Regions from separate parts of the Cellvibrio fibrivorans genome, predicted to be linked through region 1. Evidence: predicted binding sites of a transcription regulator. Region 1 holds the regulator's gene; the other holds the start of a gene.
What was found. The regulator PhoB, encoded in region 1, activates phosphate uptake and scavenging genes when phosphate is short. The targets are predictions, from matches to a motif close to TGTCATAAANNTGTAACA.
Positions count from the first base shown of each region.

Region 2: J2X05_RS01350 (TIGR00153 family protein) is a predicted target of PhoB. The motif match lies at 1,771-1,788, and genes of this name have one in related genera.

Region 1 is NZ_JAVDVX010000006.1:205,197-209,625, reverse strand. Features, by position in the region: gene J2X05_RS16300 (chorismate--pyruvate lyase family protein) at 1-347, shown strand, start outside; gene ubiA (4-hydroxybenzoate octaprenyltransferase) at 819-1,685, shown strand; gene phoB (phosphate regulon transcriptional regulator PhoB) at 1,802-2,500, shown strand; gene phoR (phosphate regulon sensor histidine kinase PhoR) at 2,610-3,893, shown strand; gene J2X05_RS16280 (lytic polysaccharide monooxygenase auxiliary activity family 9 protein) at 4,193-4,429, shown strand, end outside.
Region 2 is NZ_JAVDVX010000001.1:296,540-300,968, forward strand. Features, by position in the region: gene tfpB (type IV pilus assembly ATPase TfpB) at 1-1,587, opposite strand, end outside; gene J2X05_RS01350 (TIGR00153 family protein) at 1,855-2,532, shown strand; gene J2X05_RS01355 (inorganic phosphate transporter) at 2,558-3,832, shown strand; gene argE (acetylornithine deacetylase) at 3,984-4,429, shown strand, end outside.

The sequences.
Region 1 (4,429 bases):
CACTGGCGCTGATCCGTGAGGTGATCCTGTGCGGCAATGGTGAACCCTGGGTATTTGCGCGCAGTATCTTGCCACTCGCCAGCCTGACCGGCCGGTTGCGCCATTTGCGCAAGCAGGGCACGCGCCCGCTGGGCGCGTTTTTGTTCAGTCAGCCACAGTTAACACGCAGTGCCATTGCAGTGGCGCGGATTAGCCGCGATCATGCCTATGTCCCCGGCGATTTGGTTGGCGACCAATTACTCTGGGGGCGTCGCTCGATGTTTTACTTGCAGCAGAAGCCGCTGCTGGTGAGCGAAGTATTTTTACCGGCCTTTGCCGCCCAGCTCACGCTGCACCTGCCCCGATAACCTTAATAAAACGGCGTTTTGGCTATGACAAATCCCGACGATGTAAAACCACCCGCTGCTGCGCCCAAAAAACCGGCGACGAAAAAGGTTGCACCGACAGATGCCGGCGGCACCAGCACCAAACCTAAAACAGCGGCAAAACCGGCGACAAAGAAAGCCGCCAAACCTGCTGCCAGCGAAGCAGCAGCTAAGGCACCCGCAGCTACAGTGACTAAACCCGCTCAAGGCAAACCAGTCGCGGCCAAAATAACGCTCAAAAAAGCAACCAGTGCAGCAACCACCAAACCTGCGGTGCGCAAACCCAAAGTTACCGTCCCGGATCCAGCACTGATCGCACCGTCAGTAGATCCTGTTGGCCCTACATCACCTGACACTGGTGATCAGCCAACAACACCAGCCACGGACTGGGCGAATGTCCATGCTGCAAAAATCCTCAAACGTGCAGCGAAAAATAGCGGAAAGGCTGGCTTTATCGCCCAACTCAAGCACAAAGCAGGCAGTTACTGGCGCTTGACGCGCATGGATCGCCCGATTGGCACACTGCTGTTGCTCTGGCCCACACTATGGAGTTTATGGATCGCCGCCAAAGGCGTGCCCAGCATTAAAAATCTGGTGATTTTTGTGTTGGGGGTGATAGTGATGCGCGCCGCCGGCTGCGTCATCAACGACTTCGCTGACCGCAAGATCGACGGCAAGGTGCTGCGCACTAAAGATCGGCCACTGGCTACGGGTGCGGTATCCAGCCGTGAGGCGATTGGGTTGTTTATCACACTCTGCCTGATAGCCTTTGCGCTGGTGCTGTTTACCGACCCGCTAACCATTAAGTTGTCGGTCGGCGGCCTCATCCTCGCCTTCTGCTACCCATTTATGAAGCGCCATACCCATTTACCGCAAGTGGTACTGGGTGCCGCCTTTGCTTGGGGCATACCCATGGCCTATGCGGCAGAGGCAGGGGAATTGCATCAGGGAATGTGGCTGATTTACTTGTCGGTCGTACTTTGGACCGTCGCCTACGACACTTTTTACGCCATGGTAGACCGCGATGACGACCTGAAAATCGGCGTCAAATCCACCGCCATCCTTTTTGGCGAGCAAGACCGCTTGATGACCGGCGTATTGCAAATCATGGCGCTCTATTCGCTGGTGCTGGTCGGCAACCGCTTTGAGCTCGGCAGCTTTTACTATCTCGGTCTGGCGGTAGCGGCCGGTTTATTTATCTACCAACAGTGGCTGATCCGCTTTCGCGTGCGCGAAGCCTGCTTTAAAGCGTTCCTCAATAATAACTGGGTGGGTGTAGCAGTCTTTGCCGGGATTATTATGGACTATAGTTTTCGCTAGGAGCCAAATATCCTGCAACCTGTCATAAATGTGTAACACTGAACTTATTTAATAAGCTGCAACAATAGCTTCACAAACCTGTGAGGCACACCGTGGTTTTTTCAGGCAGAACACTTATGACTGGTCGCAAAATACTGATCGTTGACGATGAATCCGCAATTCGCGATATGCTGCGGGTGGCGCTGGAAATGGCTGAGTATCAAGTCATGGAAGCGAGCAACGCACAGGATGCGCACAGCATCATTATCGATGAAAAACCCGACCTGATCCTGCTCGATTGGATGATGCCAGGGACCAGCGGCATCGAACTCGCGCGCCGCTTGAAGCGCGATGAAGTGACTGCTAACACGCCCATCATCATGCTCACCGCCAAAGGTGAGGAAGACAACAAAATCCAGGGGCTGGAAGTGGGCGCTGATGATTACATCACGAAACCCTTCTCGCCACGCGAACTAGTGGCGCGTTTGAAAGCGGTATTGCGCCGCGCTGACCCGCAAATCAACTCTGCCCCTATCACGGTGCAAGGCCTGTGTCTCGACCCGGCCAGCCACCGCGTGACCATCAATGACCAGTCAGTGGATATGGGCCCGACCGAATATCGCCTGCTGGAGTTTTTTCTCACCCATCAGGAAAGGGCTTATACTCGCAGCCAGTTGCTGGATCACGTCTGGGGCGGCAATGTGTATGTGGAGGAGCGCACGGTGGATGTGCATATCCGCCGCTTGCGCAAAGCGCTGACTATCGACGGCCACGAAGATTTGATCCAGACAGTGCGCGGTACAGGCTATCGTTTTTCTACCCGTATTGAAGCCTGATAACACTATTCGTGAGTAGTCCTAGCAGACGAGCCTACAGGGATGTATTTACGGCGCGTCGCGCAGTGCTCGTCGGCTAGGGCTACGGATTTAGAATCGAGAGGCCCCCTTGTTAAAAGGTTTTAGCGCTGAACTCCAGCGTATTTTGATTATTCTCGCCATCTGCAGCTTGATTGGCTTCTTTAGCGATAACTATGCGCTCTGGATGCTGATCGGCTGTGCGATTTATATCTTGATGATGCTCTGGCAAATGCGTCGCCTCAACCAGTGGCTGTTGCGTCAGGAAACCGATCACCCTCCCGAGGCGAGCGGTATCTGGGGGCAGATTTTCGACAATATCTACCAGTTGCAGCGCGACCAGCGGGGCGAGAAAGACAACCTGCAGGCCGTGATCAACCGCATCCAGGAAATCAGTTCAGCGTTGAAAGACGGCTTGATCATCCTCGACGCGCGCGGCCATCTGGATTTCTGGAACCCTGCAGCACACCGCATGCTGGCGTTGCATACTAAAGACCAGGGGCAATCGGTAATCAACTTTATCCGCCACCCCAAGTTCGTCAGCTATTTTGAAGAGGGTAATTTCGAGGAACCGCTGGAGCTACCCTCGCCGCGCTTTCCCTCCAAACACCTGCAGTTCCAAATCACACCCTTCGGCAAGCAGGAGCGGCTTATCGTGGTGCGCGATGTGACCCAGCTGCACAATCTGGAAAAGATGCGGCAAGACTTTGTCGCCAACGTATCTCACGAATTACGCACACCGCTGACTGTAATCAATGGCTATGTGGAGACCCTTGCGGATAACAACAGCACCCCCAGCTGGGATAAACCCCTGCAGCAGATGCAACAGCAAGCCAAACGCATGTCACTGCTGATCAATGATTTGCTGGTGCTGTCCAAGCTGGAGACGACCGAAGCGGGGCACAACCACAAACCGATTAATATTGAGCAGCTGCTAACCATCGTCAAAAGTGAAGCGGAAGTGCTGAGCAAGGATAAAGAGCAGCAGCTGACGCTGATCTGCAACAACACCACCAAACCCTTGTTGTTATTGGGCAATGAGAAAGAGCTGCACAGCGCCTTCTCCAATTTGGTCATCAACGCGATCAAATACACACCCAATGAGGGCAAGGTAAGTGTGCTGCTCTGGCAAGACCAGAAACACTTCTATGTATCGGTCAGCGATAACGGACCGGGCATCGAAGCTATGCATATCCCGCGTTTGACCGAGCGCTTTTATCGCGTCGATGCCAGTCGCAACAGCAGCACCGGCGGTACCGGTTTGGGCTTGGCGATTGTCAAACATGTACTGATGCGTCATGAGGCGGAGTTGAAAATTACCAGCGAGCCGGGCAAGGGCAGTATGTTTATCTGTGTGTTCCCGCTGCCTCATTGAGAAATCGAGTCTAACGTTGTCATTCGGGATAAAAAGCACATGAATTTGACGTCAAAATAATATTCGAACTTTTTATTTCGTTTTCATCTGAAAATTTTCCAAAAATCAAACCTGCATCGCAAAATATTACCCTCCAAACTGAAAGTCGGACTCGCCAATACAACGTTGTCATTTTAGACTCGATACCTATGGAATGATCTTGGCGCCACGCCAAATCACTTTGCATGTATGGATAACGAGCATCACTCCAAGGTGCCGCACCGGCATCTAACCAACAATAAGTTTCCCGGAGATTGAAAGTGAAAAAGACAATGAAAGCGTGCGGTATTTCCGCTGTAGTAATGGGTTCGCTCTTGCTTGCCAGCCAAGCGTTTGCACACGGTTATGTATCTTCACCAAAAAGCCGTGCTTTTTTCTGTACCAGTGCACAAGGCGGCGCCAGCTCACCTGCGTGTGTTGCTGCTTCTGCAGGCGGTAATGCCAGCCAATATGAACCACAATCTATCGGTATCGGTGGCGCTAACGACAATCACCAG
Region 2 (4,429 bases), on a different contig from region 1:
CAAAATTTCGTACAGCCCCTGGCGCCCTAAATAGCCGGTATTGCGGCATTCAAGACAACCTACCGGGCGATAGACTTTGGCGGGTACGTTCACTTTCCAGGGCGCGACCAATTCCTGCCAATGCTCATGAGTGATTTGCCCCTCTTCCTTGCAGTGCGGGCAGAGGGTGCGCACCAACCGCTGTGCCATCACACCCAGTAAGGTGGCGTTGATCAAATAAGAGGGAATGCCTAAATCCAGCATCCGCGCGACAGTTGATGGCGCGTCATTGGTGTGCACGGTCGATAGCACCAGGTGACCGGTGAGCGCGGCTTGCACTGCCATCTGCGCGGTTTCCAGGTCGCGGATCTCGCCCACCATGATGATATCCGGGTCTTGCCGCATCAGGCTGCGGATACCGGCGGCGAAATCCAGCCCAATCTTGTGGTGCACCTGCGTCTGATTGAAGCGCTCCTCTACCATTTCGATGGGGTCTTCAATCGTGCTGACGTTCACTTCATCGGTGGCGACCTGCCGTAGCGATGAGTAGAGCGTGGTCGTCTTGCCGGACCCGGTCGGGCCGGTGACCAGCAAAATCCCGTTGGGGCGGGTGAGCATGGAGTACCAGCGTGCATAGTCGTCACCCACCAAGCCCAAATCGGCAAAACTGCGCAGCAGCACTTCCGGATCGAAAATCCGCATCACCAGTTTTTCGCCAAAAGCAGTTGGCAAAGTGGACATACGCAGTTCGATTTCACTGCCATCGCTGCGCCGGGTTTTGATTCGGCCATCCTGCGGCTTGCGTTTTTCGGCGATATCCATGCGCGCCAACACCTTGAAGCGGCTGGTTACGGCGGTGGACACATTGGCAGGTAGTTCGTAGACGTAATGCAGGACACCGTCAATGCGGAAGCGGATACGTCCCACCTCCCGACGCGGCTCTATATGAATATCCGATGCACGTTGGTCATAGGCGTATTGCAGCAACCAGTCCACGATCTTGACGATATGCTGGTCATTCGCATCTGGATCGCTGGCTTTGCCAAGCTCGACCAGCTGCTCAAAATTGGTGATCGCTGAGGCCGCCGTCGCCCCACTGGCGCCGGAGACAGAGCGCGCGAGGGTGTAAAACTCCACCATAAAGCGCTCGATATCGGCCGGGTTAGCGACCACCCGTTTCACCGCCCGGCGCGCCACATGCTCCACTTGCGGCTCCCAGCCCGCCATAAATGGCTGGGTACAGGCGATAACGACATGATCTGACTCGACTTTGACGCAGAGGATGCCGTGACGTTTGGCGAAAGCGTAACTCATCACCTCGGTGCATTTGGCGACATCGATTTTCATCGCATCGATGTGGAATAGCGGCAGGCGCGCCTTAGTAGCGAGCCATTCGGTGAGGGTATCGCCATCAAGGCTCTTGCCAGGACGCTGAACATCGTCCAGATTTTGGGTGGCGATATAAGCGAGCGGATGCATGATGGCCTGCTCTCGGGTGCGCGAGGCACCAAGCAGCATATTGGCATCGACCTGCTTCATGCGCCCGTCGGCGACCAGATCCTGAATCAATCCACGCAAATCCAATACCCGATCCAACACCTGCGCCATCTTATTGTTCCTGTTTATTGATTTGAGTTCAGGGGATTGTAACGCCTCGCACGCCAAGCGTCTGCCCAGTAGCGCGCAAGCTGGTATTTCGCCCTGCGGCAGCTAGGCTCTAGTTGCGGAATTGAACAGCCACTGCCAGCGCGCCTGCACCTGGTTCACACTCAAAAAAAACGGTCACGATTCTGTCATAAAAATGTAACAAAGCCGCGTGACCCTGAAGGGCGATCTTTCTATACTGCACGCACTTTTTACCGGAGGGGGTAATTGATGCCTTTTGCAAACCTGTCAAACCTGTTCGGCCGCTCGCCCATCAAGCCTATGCAGGAACATATGGCGCTGGCGGTGCAAGCGGCTGCCGAGTTGACCCGCTTTTTCGAGGCGGTAACCAGCGACGATTGGCCGCGCGCCAGCGAGATCCAACAACGCGTGGTGCAATTCGAACATCAGGCCGACGAGATCAAAAAGCAACTGCGCCTGCATCTCCCCAAAAGCCTGTTCTTGCCGGTACCGCGTACCGATTTGCTCGAACTCCTGACCATGCAGGATCGCATCCCTAACCGCGCCAAAGACATTGCGGGCATCATCATGGGCCGCCGCATGACTATCCCGACGAGCATGAAGGAGCAGGTGAATGAGTTTGTGCGCGCCAGCGTCGCGGCAGCCGAACAGGCGTTGATCGCCATCAACGAGCTGGATGAATTGCTCGAAAGCGGTTTTAGCGGGCGCGAACTGGCAGTGGTGGAGAACATGATTAAAGAGTTGGACGACCTGGAAGAGAAGACCGACCACCTCGAAATTGGCGTGCGCACATCGCTCTTTGCACTGGAGGCGCAGCTGCCGCCGGTCGATGTGATGTTCCTCTACAACATCATCGACTGGGTGGGTGACATCGCTAACCGCGCCCATGATGTGGGCGGCCGCCTGCAGTTGCTGCTGGCGCGCTAAGGCGTCTTAATCAGGGAAATCCACCATGAATTTATTTGCCGAATACAGCCAGCTGCTGTTTATTTTGGCCTGTGTATTCGGGCTATTTATGGCTTGGGGTATAGGCGCTAATGATGTGTCCAATGCGATGGGCACATCAGTAGGCGCACGCGCACTCACGATGAAACAGGCAATCTGCATCGCCATGGTGTTTGAATTTGCCGGCGCTTATCTCGCCGGTGGCGAAGTGACCGAAACCATCCGCAGCGGCCTAGTCGAAATGGAGGTGATGGCCAAAAACCCGGACTTGTTTGTCTACGGCATGCTCGCTTCACTGCTGGCCGCCGGTAGCTGGCTGCTGATTGCCAGTATGCTGGGCTGGCCGGTCTCCACTACCCACTCCATTGTGGGCGCCATTATTGGCTTTGCGGCGGTGGGCATCTCGGTCGATGCCGTCCAATGGAGCGCGGTATGGGGCATAGTGGGCAGTTGGGTGATCACCCCGGTGATGGCAGGCGTCCTGTCCTTCTGGATTTTCCGCTCAGTACAGTTCCTGATACTGAATACTGAAGACCCCTTCGCCAATGCCAAACATTACATTCCCTATTACATGTTTGCGGTCGGCTTTTTCCTCTCGATGGTGACTATCCTCAAGGGGCTGAAATACGTTTTGCGGGAACGCCAAATCGAATTCAGCTTTTTAGAGGCGGTGGTGATTGCTGCTGGGATAGGTGCGCTGGTAGCGGCAATTGGTATCTATTTGCTCAGCCGCATCAAACAAGATGCGGCCGCGGACAAAAACAGCCGCTTCGCCAGTGTAGAGCGGGTCTTCGGCGTGCTCATGATTTTCACCGCCTGCTCTATGGCCTTCGCCCACGGCTCCAACGATGTCGCTAACGCCGTCGGCCCGGTGGCAGCAGTGATCAGCGTAATCAAATCAGGTGCGGTTGAAGCCAAAGCACCGGTTGAATCCTGGGTCCTGTTATTGGGGGCTTTCGGTATTGTGATCGGCTTGGCAACCTACGGCTACAAAGTGATGCTGACCATCGGCAAAAAAATTACTGAACTTACTCCCAGCCGCGGTTTTGCTGCCGAGATGTCTGCCGCAGCCACTGTGGTGATCGCTTCAGGTGCGGGGCTGCCCATCTCCACTACCCATACGCTAGTCGGCGCGGTGTTGGGCGTGGGTCTGGCGCGCGGTATAGGCGCACTCAATATCAGCGTGATCGGCGGTATTTTTGCCTCCTGGGTCATCACCCTACCCGCTGGTGCTGGACTGTCGATTCTTTTCTTCTACGTTCTCCAAGCACTGTTTAGCTGACTGCCAGGACTAAAGCAAACAGCCCGGGCAGGAAACTACCCGGGCTTTTTTTGCAGGGGGATTTATTGCTCTGCGCTTGCAATTTCCCGTGCAATCGCCGATAACAGCCCGTTAGTATTTCGATGAGCCCAAGCCTTTATTGAGTCGAACCATGAGTGTTGATTTCAAGCGTTACCAAGATCACCTGCAACAGCTGGTGGCACTGCCATCGGTCAGCTGCGCTGTGCCCGAATGGGATATGAGCAACCAAAAGGTGATCGACTATCTCGCCAACTGTTTTGCCGATTTGGGTTTTAACACCCAGGTAATGCCACTGGCGCAGTCCAGTAAAGCCAATTTGGTTGCCACCCTCGGTAGCGGCGATGGCGGACTGGTACTGGCTGGCCACAGCGATACCGTTCCGTACGACGCCGATCGCTGGCAATCTGACCCATTCATACTCACAGAAAAAGACGGCAAGCTCTACGGCTTGGGCGCCACCGATATGAAAGGTTTTTTTCCGGTCATTATCGAAGCCGTGAAACCCTATATCGATCAAACGTTTAAACACCCGCTCATCGTACTCGCCACCGCCGACGAAGAGAGCAGCATGAGCGG